One region of the Halorhodospira sp. M38 genome, then DNA from elsewhere that is predicted to be linked to it. Evidence: predicted binding sites of a transcription regulator. Region 1 holds the regulator's gene; the other holds the start of a gene.
What was found. Region 1 encodes sigma-54, which starts transcription at its own class of promoters, with help from an activator protein. Its sites were predicted from a motif close to TGGCANGNTNCNTGCTT; they were not measured.

Region 2: a site for sigma-54 is predicted at 1,752-1,768, ahead of rsxA (electron transport complex subunit RsxA). Genes of this name have one in related genera too.

What each region holds. Positions count from the first base shown of each region.
Region 1 covers NZ_JAJNQP010000010.1:66,771-70,900, reverse strand. Annotated here, with positions in the region: gene lptC (LPS export ABC transporter periplasmic protein LptC) at 1-471, shown strand, start outside; gene lptA (lipopolysaccharide transport periplasmic protein LptA) at 458-985, shown strand; gene lptB (LPS export ABC transporter ATP-binding protein) at 990-1,715, shown strand; gene LRA98_RS07865 (RNA polymerase factor sigma-54) at 1,756-3,210, shown strand; gene hpf (ribosome hibernation-promoting factor, HPF/YfiA family) at 3,253-3,579, shown strand; gene LRA98_RS07855 (PTS sugar transporter subunit IIA) at 3,623-4,093, shown strand; gene LRA98_RS07850 (HPr kinase/phosphorylase) at 4,090-4,130, shown strand, end outside.
Region 2 covers NZ_JAJNQP010000007.1:31,635-35,764, forward strand. Annotated here, with positions in the region: gene rsxC (electron transport complex subunit RsxC) at 1-583, opposite strand, end outside; gene LRA98_RS06120 (RnfABCDGE type electron transport complex subunit B) at 573-1,118, opposite strand; gene rsxA (electron transport complex subunit RsxA) at 1,123-1,707, opposite strand; gene nifA (nif-specific transcriptional activator NifA) at 2,041-3,618, shown strand; gene nifB (nitrogenase cofactor biosynthesis protein NifB) at 3,806-4,130, shown strand, end outside.

The DNA of each region.
Region 1 (4,130 bases):
GAGACCGCTGCCCCTCCCGAAGAGCGCCCGGACTTCTTCCTCGAGGGGTTTACCATGGTTGATTTCGACGAGCAGGGGCAGCGCCGTGCGGCCCTTTCCGGGCGCACCGGCGAGCACTTCCCCGGCCGCGGCGAGCTCGAGATCATCGACCCCGACCTGCGCATGCGCTCTCGCGACGGCGTCCTCTGGGAGGCCCGCGCCCCCTTCGGCATCGCCGAACGCGAGGGCGGGGAAGTCCGCCTGTTCGAAGAGGTGGACATCCGTCGTCCGGCCCAGCAGGCGCGTCCGCCGCTGGATATCAACACCCACAACCTGCTGGTGGACCTGCGCGCCGGCGAGGCGCGCACCGTCGAGGCGGTCACCGCTCGCGAGCCGGCCGGCACCCTGCGCGGAACCGGGATGACCCTGGATTACCGCGCGGATCGCCTGCGCCTGCACGCCGACGTCCGGGGGTCGTATGGAGCGTACTGACGCCGCCAGCCGTATCCGCGTGGGACTGCTCGTCGCCGCGACCCTGCTCGCCGCTGCCCTGCCGGCAACGGCCGTGGGCCAGCGCGACGAGGCACCGATCGAACTGGAGGCCGACCGGGTGGATGTCGACGCGGTCGCCGGAGTCAGCGTCTACGAGGGCGACGCCGTGCTCACGCGGGGCGAGATGCGCATCACCGGGGATCGCATGGAGGTCTACACCGACGAGGACGGCGACCTGAGCCACGTCTACGTCGACGGCACGCCGGCCACCTACCGCGATCACCCCGAGAACCAGCCTCGCCCCGTGCATGCCGAGGCGAAACGCATGGAGTACTACTCCCGCGGTCCCGAACGTGCCCATTTCCAGGGCGATGCACATCTCTGGCAGGGGGATGATCAAGTCACCGCCGAGACCATCGACGTCGACCTGGAGGGGCAGGTCATGAAGGCCCGCGGCGCCGAGGGGCAGCGGGCGCGGACCATCCTGTATCCGGCACGGCGCGAGGAGGAATGACCCGTTGGTGACGCTGCGCGCGGAGGGGCTGAGCAAGCGCTATCGCGGCCGCACCGTGGTCAACGGCGCGGGGCTGGAGGTCGCCGACGGTGAGATCGTCGGCCTGCTCGGCCCCAACGGGGCCGGCAAGACCACGTGCTTTTACATGGTCGTCGGCCTGGTGCAGGCCGACGAGGGACGAATCACCCTGGAAGGCGACGACCTCACCCGGTTGCCCATTCACGCCCGGGCCCGATTGGGCATCGGCTACCTCCCCCAGGAACCCTCGGTCTTTCGTAAACTGAGCGTTGCGGATAACGTACGGGCCATCCTGCAGCTGCGCGACGACCTGGACGGCACTGAGCGCGAGCAGGAGCTGGATCGCCTGCTCGAGGAGTTCGGCGTGACCCACGTGCGCGACTCCCCGGGGATCGCCCTGTCCGGGGGCGAGCGCCGGCGCGTGGAGATCGCCCGCGCCCTCGCGGCGAATCCGCGGTTCATACTGCTTGATGAGCCATTCGCCGGGGTCGACCCCATCTCGGTGGGCGAGATCCAGCGGATCGTCCGCCAGCTGGCGCAACGGGGTATCGGCGTGCTGATCACCGACCATAACGTGCGCGAGACGCTGGGCATCGTGCAACGCGCCTACATCCTCAGTGACGGCGAGGTGCTGGCCGCCGGGGACGCCGAGAGCGTGCTGGCCAACCCGCGGGTACGCGAGGTGTACCTGGGCGAGGACTTCCGCCTGTGAGTGACGGACTACGGATGCTTCAAGCACAACGGACACGGCCATGAAGCAGTCGCTTCAGCTACGCATCGGTCAGCAGCTGACCATGACCCCGCAGCTGCAGCAGGCCATCCGGCTGCTGCAACTCTCCAGCCTGGAGCTGCGCACCGAGATCCAGCAGGCCCTGGAGTCGAACTTCATGCTCGAGCTCGATGAGGAGGCCGAACCCGGGCAGGAGCAGGAGCAGCAGGAAACGGAACCCCACGAGGACGAGGCACCGGCCAGCGAACCCGCCGGCGAGGACATCCCCGAAGACCTGCCCCTGGACACCTCCTGGGACGACATCTACGACGGCAGCACGGCACTGAGCGCCCCCGGCGACGAGGGTGCGCAGCGCGACACCCTCGACAACCGGCCGGCCGCCTCCGACAGCCTCCAGCAGCACCTGCACGCGCAGATCGAGCTCGAGGCCTTCTCCGCCCGGGAGCGCTCCATCGCCGAGGTCATCGTCGACGCCGTCGGCGACGACGGCTACCTGACCCAGAGCACCGAGGATCTGCTGGCCGGCTGTCCGGCCGACGAGCAAGTCAGCGCCGAGGAGCTAGAGGCGGTCCTGCAGCGTGTCCAGCGGCTCGACCCGACCGGCGTTGCCGCCCGCGACCCTCAGGAAGCGCTGTGCGTCCAGCTCGAGCAGCTTCCCGAGGACACGCCCTGGCGTGCGGAGGCGCAGCACGCCCTCCTCCACCACCTGGAGCTCATCGCCGAACGCCGCCATGACGACCTGGGCCGCGCCCTGGGGGTCGGCGAAGATGCCCTCGGCGGCATCCTCGGTCTGATCCAGAGCCTCGATCCACGCCCGGGCTCGCAGATCAGCGACACAACCCCGGACTACATCATCCCCGATGTCCTCGTCGTGCGCCGCGACGGCGTCTGGCAGGTGGAACTCAACGGCGAGACCGCCCCCCGCTTGCGCGTCAACGCGTATTACGCCAGCCTGATCCGCAGAGCGGACCGCAGCGCGGACAACCACTGCCTGCGCAACCATCTCCAAGAGGCGCGCTGGCTGATCAAGAGCCTGCGCAGCAGGAACGAGACCTTGCTGAAAGTGGCCAGCGCCATCGTAGAGCGGCAACAGGGGTTCCTCGACCACGGCGAGGAGGCGATGCAACCACTGGTTCTGCGCGAGATCGCCGAGGCGGTGGAGATGCACGAGTCCACCATCTCCCGCATCACCACCAACAAGTACATGCACACCCCGCGGGGCACCTTCGAGTTCAAGTACTTTTTCTCGAGCCACGTGCAGACCAGCGACGGCGGAGAGGCTTCGGCGACGGCGATCCGGGCGCGGATCCGCCGGCTGATCGCCGAGGAGGATCGGGCAAAACCGCTGAGTGACAGCGCGATTGCGCGTATCCTTCATGAGGAGGGGATCCAGGTGGCGCGTCGGACGGTCGCCAAGTACCGGGAGTCCCTGTCCATCGCATCGTCGGCGGAGCGCAGGGAGGCCCGGGGGCGCTGAGGCCCCCGGCTCCGCCGGCGGCAAAGGGGTTCAGGAGGCGGTATGCAGATCAAGCTCAGTGGGCATCATGTCGAGATCACCCCGGCCCTCCGGGCGCATGTGAACGAGAAGATGCAACGCATCCAGCGCCACTTCGACCACGTCATCGATACCGAGGTGATCCTCACGGTGGAGAAGAAGCAGCAGAAGGCCGAGTCGGTCATCCACATCGGGGGTGGCGGCGGGCGCGTTTTTGCCGATGCCATCGAGGAGGATCTCTATGCAGCCATTGACGTGCTCGTGGACAAGCTTGACCGTCAGGTCCTGAAACACAAAGAGAAGGCCGTCGATCAGCGACGGCAGGGCGCGTCCCTCAAGGCCAGCCTTTAAGGCGGCGGGACGCGGTTCAGCGGGCCAGCCGATCGGACACTCCATGGACATCGAGCAACTCATCACGCCGGAACGTGTTCGCTGCGAGAGCGGCATCGAGGACAAGGAGCAGGTGCTCCTGCGCATAGGCGAGCTGATCGGGGCCAGCGGCGACGGCCTCGACGCCCGGGAGATCAGCAACCGGTTGCTGGCCCGTGAGCGACTGGGCAGCACGGGCCTGGGGCACGGCGTCGCCGTGCCCCACGCCCGCATCGACGGGATCGACCGCGCCATCGGGGCCCTCATCCGCCTGGACCGGGGCATCGATTTCGACGCCTTCGACAAGGCACCGGTGGACCTGCTCTTCGCCCTCGTCGTACCCGAGCACTTCACCGACGAGCACCTGCAGATCCTCGCCAGCCTTGCCGAGATGTTCAGCGACAGCAGCCTGTGCGAGCGGCTGCGCCGCTCCTCGGACGGGGACGAGCTGCAGATGGCCCTGCGCGAATGGCAGTCGCACGCCGACCCATCGTGAACGCGGCCGGGAACCGGCCGGTCATCCCCGGCCTGCT
Region 2 (4,130 bases), on a different contig from region 1:
GCTGGGCGCCGTCGACGATCCCGGCGGCGCGCTCGCGCATCAGGCGGTCGTCGCAGGTCAGGTACGGCTCGCACTCACCGCCGTTGAGGATCAGCGTGGCCACCGGCTGCCCGCCGCCGAGCTTCACCGCCGCCGGGAAGGCTGCGCCGCCCATGCCGACGATGCCTGCCTCGGCCACCCGTTCGGCGATGGTCGCCGGCTCGATGGCCGCAGCCGCTGCGGTCAGGGGTTGGGGCAGCTGCGTGGACCACTGCTCGGCGCCATCGGGTTCGATGACCACCGTGGGCACCGTCAGGCCCGAAGGGTGGGGTGCCGGGTGGCGGTCAACGGCGACCACTCGCCCCGAGGTGGGGGCGTGGACCGCCGCCGACAGGCCGGCCTCCGGCGTGCCGATGCACTGCCCCTTGGCGACGGCCTCGCCTGGGGCCACCGCCGGCAGCGCCGGGGCGCCGATGTGCTGGGCCAGCGAGACGTAGAGTCGCTGTCGGGCGCGCAGCGGCTCCAGCGGGGCGTCGGCGGTGGGTTGCTTGCGCGACTCGGTGCGCACGCCGCCGCGAATGATCTTCGGCTTGCTAAGTAGCACGGTCGAATGCCTCCATCGGGCGGGGCCAGCGCCAGTTGGCCAGGGTCACCGGCTCGGGGACCATCTCCAGCGCCCCGGTGGCGCAGACGTCGATGCACGCTTCGCAGCCGGAGCACGCCTCCGGCAACACCCCGTGGATCTGCTTCGGGGCGCCGATGACGGCATCGGTGGGGCAGGCCTTGATGCACTTCAGGCACCCGGTGCACCGGTCTTCCCGGGTGACCCGCGCCACCCGGCGGATGCCGTCGTCGCCATCGTCCAGCACCAGCGGACGTCCGGTGATGCGGGCGATCTCCTCGGCCACGGCCCGGCCACCCGGCGGGCAGAAGTTCACCGGAAGCTCCCCGGCCGCCACGGACTGGGCGCCGATGCTGCAGCCGGCCAGCCCGCACTGGCCGCAGTTGGTACCGGGCAGGACGCGCTCCACCTCCTCGGCGGTCTCGTCCGGCGGCGGCTTTAGATACTGCGCGGCCACGGCCAGCAGGAACCCGATCACCAGCGCCATCCCGGTCAGAACCAGCATCGCTGCATACATCGCCTCACCCTCCTTCGGGCAGTCCGGTCAGTCCCATGAACGCCAGCGACAGCAGCCCGGCGACCACGAAGCCGATGGGGGCACCGGCAAAGGCGGCCGGAACCGCTGCCGTGGCCAGCCGCTCGCGCAGGCCGGCGAACAGGACCAGAACCAGCGTGAAACCGAGCGCCGCTCCGACGCCGAAGACCAGGCTCTCGGCGAAGGTGTGCGCTTCCTGGATGTTGAGCAGGGCCACGCCGAGCACGGCGCAGTTGGTGGTGATCAGCGGCAGGAAGACGCCCAGAACCTGGTGCAGGGCGGGGCTGACCCGGGCGACGGCCATCTCGGTGAACTGCACGGTCCCGGCGATGACGAGGATGAAGCTGAGGATGCGCAGGAACTCCAGGTCCAGGGGGATGAGCAGGGCGTGCTCGATCACCCACCCGGCCGCCGCCGCCAACGTGAGTACGAAGGTGGTGGCCAGGCCCATGCCCAGGGCGGTATCCAGTCGGTTCGACACACCCATGAACGGGCACAGCCCCAGGAACTGGGTCAGGACCACATTGTTCACCAGGGCGACGCCGAGCAGCAGTAGCAGGTATTCCGTCATCCTCTTTCCCTTTCCCGGCCCGTCGGCGGCGTTCGCTACGGGTCAAGCATCAGCCGTGCCAGCCGGTACCCTTTGAGCACCACGGTCCCGCAACCCCGCGTCATCCCGTCCGAACCTCGCCCATTTGCACCAAAGAGGTGCCGTTGCACCGATGTGGCACAGACGACAAAAGCATCACCTTCCGTGAATCACTGTGAGAAACGCGACAAACGGGGGTCGACGGTTCGCCGGCTGTCTGGAACGGGAGTTGCAACGGTTTTGCCCGGCCCAGATGGGGCCCCTGACCCCATCTGGGCCAGCCAAAACCGATGCACCTAGCGGAGGGGAGTATTCATGGAGAACCCCACGTCCGTCGGCCCCCGAGAACGCGCCCGGGCCGAACTGGTCGAGGCCCAGCTCGAGGCGCTGTACCAGGTCAGCCGGGTGCTCTCGCGCAGTCTCGACCTGCGCGAGACCCTTCAGGCCGTCCTGGAGGTGCTCCACGAGCACGCCGATATGCACTCCGGCATGGTCGCCCTGCGCGACCCCGTCCGCCGCGAGACCATCGTCCGCGCGCTGTACGGGCAGAGCCCCGCCAATGAGGTCGCCTACCGGCCGGGCGAGGGGATCGTTGGCGAGATCCTCAATCACGCCGAGCCGCTGATCGTGCGGCGCATCTCCGAGGAGCCGCGCTTCCTCGATCGGCTCGGCCTCTACGATCCGGATCTGCCGTTCATCGGTGTACCCATCAACGGCCCCGGCGAGCAGGACCCGCCGGTGGGCGTACTCGCCGCCCAGCCCGCCGCCGACGAGGGCGCGCTGCTGGCCGAGCGCTCTCGGTTCATGCAGATGGTCGCCAACCTGGTCGCACAGACGGTCCGCCTGGCCACCGAGGTTGACCGTGAGCAGGCGGCCATCGTCGATGAGCGCGACCGCCTGCGCCGGGAGGTGCAGGAGAGCTACGGCTTCGAGAACGTCATCGGCCGGACCCCGGCTATCCGCCGGGTCTTCGAGCAGGTGCGCCGGGTGGCGCAGTGGAGCACTACGGTGCTGCTGCGCGGTGAGTCCGGCACCGGCAAGGAGCTGTTGGCCAACGCCATCCACTACAACTCGCCCCGGGCCGACGCGCCCTTTGTCAAGCTCAACTGCGCGGCGCTGCCCGACAGCCTGCTCGAGAGCGAGCTCTTCGGCCACGAGAAAGGCGCCTTCACCGGCGCTGTGCAGAGCCGGGTGGGGCGTTTCGAGCAGGCCGACGGCGGCACCATCTTCCTCGATGAGATGGGCGAGATCTCCCCGGCCTTCCAGGCGAAGCTGCTGCGGGTCCTGCAGGAAGGGGAGTTCGAGCGGGTGGGCAGCACCCGGACCCGGCGGGTGGACGTGCGCGTGCTCGCCGCCACCAACCGCGATCTGGAGGCGGCGGTGGCCGCCGGGGAGTTCCGCGAGGACCTTTACTACCGGCTCAACGTGATGACCATCACCATGCCGGCGCTGCGCGAGCGCCTCGAGGACATCCCGGAGCTGGTCCGGTTCCTCGTCGGGCGCATCGCCAGCAACCAGGAGCGGGCGCTGGAGATCTCCGACGACGCCATCCGCACGCTGATGCGCTACCACTGGCCGGGCAATGTTCGCGAACTGGAGAACGCCCTGGAGCGGGCGGCGATCATGAGCGAGGACGGCCGCATCGACCAGGAGGCCGTGATTCTGGCCGGGATCCCCGAGGACGGTTCGCCGGCCGTCGAGAGCGGGGTGCTACCCGCCGGGCCGGCGGCCCCCGACCCGAACGACCCAAACCTGGACGAGCGCGAGCGGGTCATCGCCGCGCTGGAGCGCACCGGTTGGGTGCAGGCCAAGGCGGCGCGGTTGCTGGGCATGACGCCGCGGCAGATCGCCTACCGGATCAAGACCCTCGACATCCCGGTCAAGAGCCTATGAGCCGTTGCTGGGGGCGTGGCGGACGCGACACGCGGCTGTGTGGGGTTTGCGACACGCGCGGCGAATGCCGCGGCGGGAGGCACGGCGAGACGGGCGGTTGGCCGCTCTCGTGATCCGGCACGAGGTTTGCAAAAGAGCGGGCAAGCCCGACCGGAGCGCGGCTCCGGTCCCGACGGAGGGAGAGACAATGGACGCATCCGGCTCCACCACCTGCGACCCCGCCGCCGGCTGCCCCGGCGTCGGTGGCGAGGGGGCGCCCGGCGACGGGCTCGAGCACCTGCCCGAGGCGCTGCGCGCCAAGGTCCGGGACCACCCCTGCTACTCCGAGCGTGCCCACCACCACTTCGCGCGGCTGCACGTGGCCGTTGCCCCGGGGTGCAACCTCTCGTGCAACTACTGCAATCGCAAGTACGACTGCGCCAACGAGTCCCGCCCCGGCGTGGTTTCCGAGGTGCTCACTCCGGAGGAGGCCGCGGCCAAGACCCTGGCGGTGGCCCATGAAATCCCGCAGC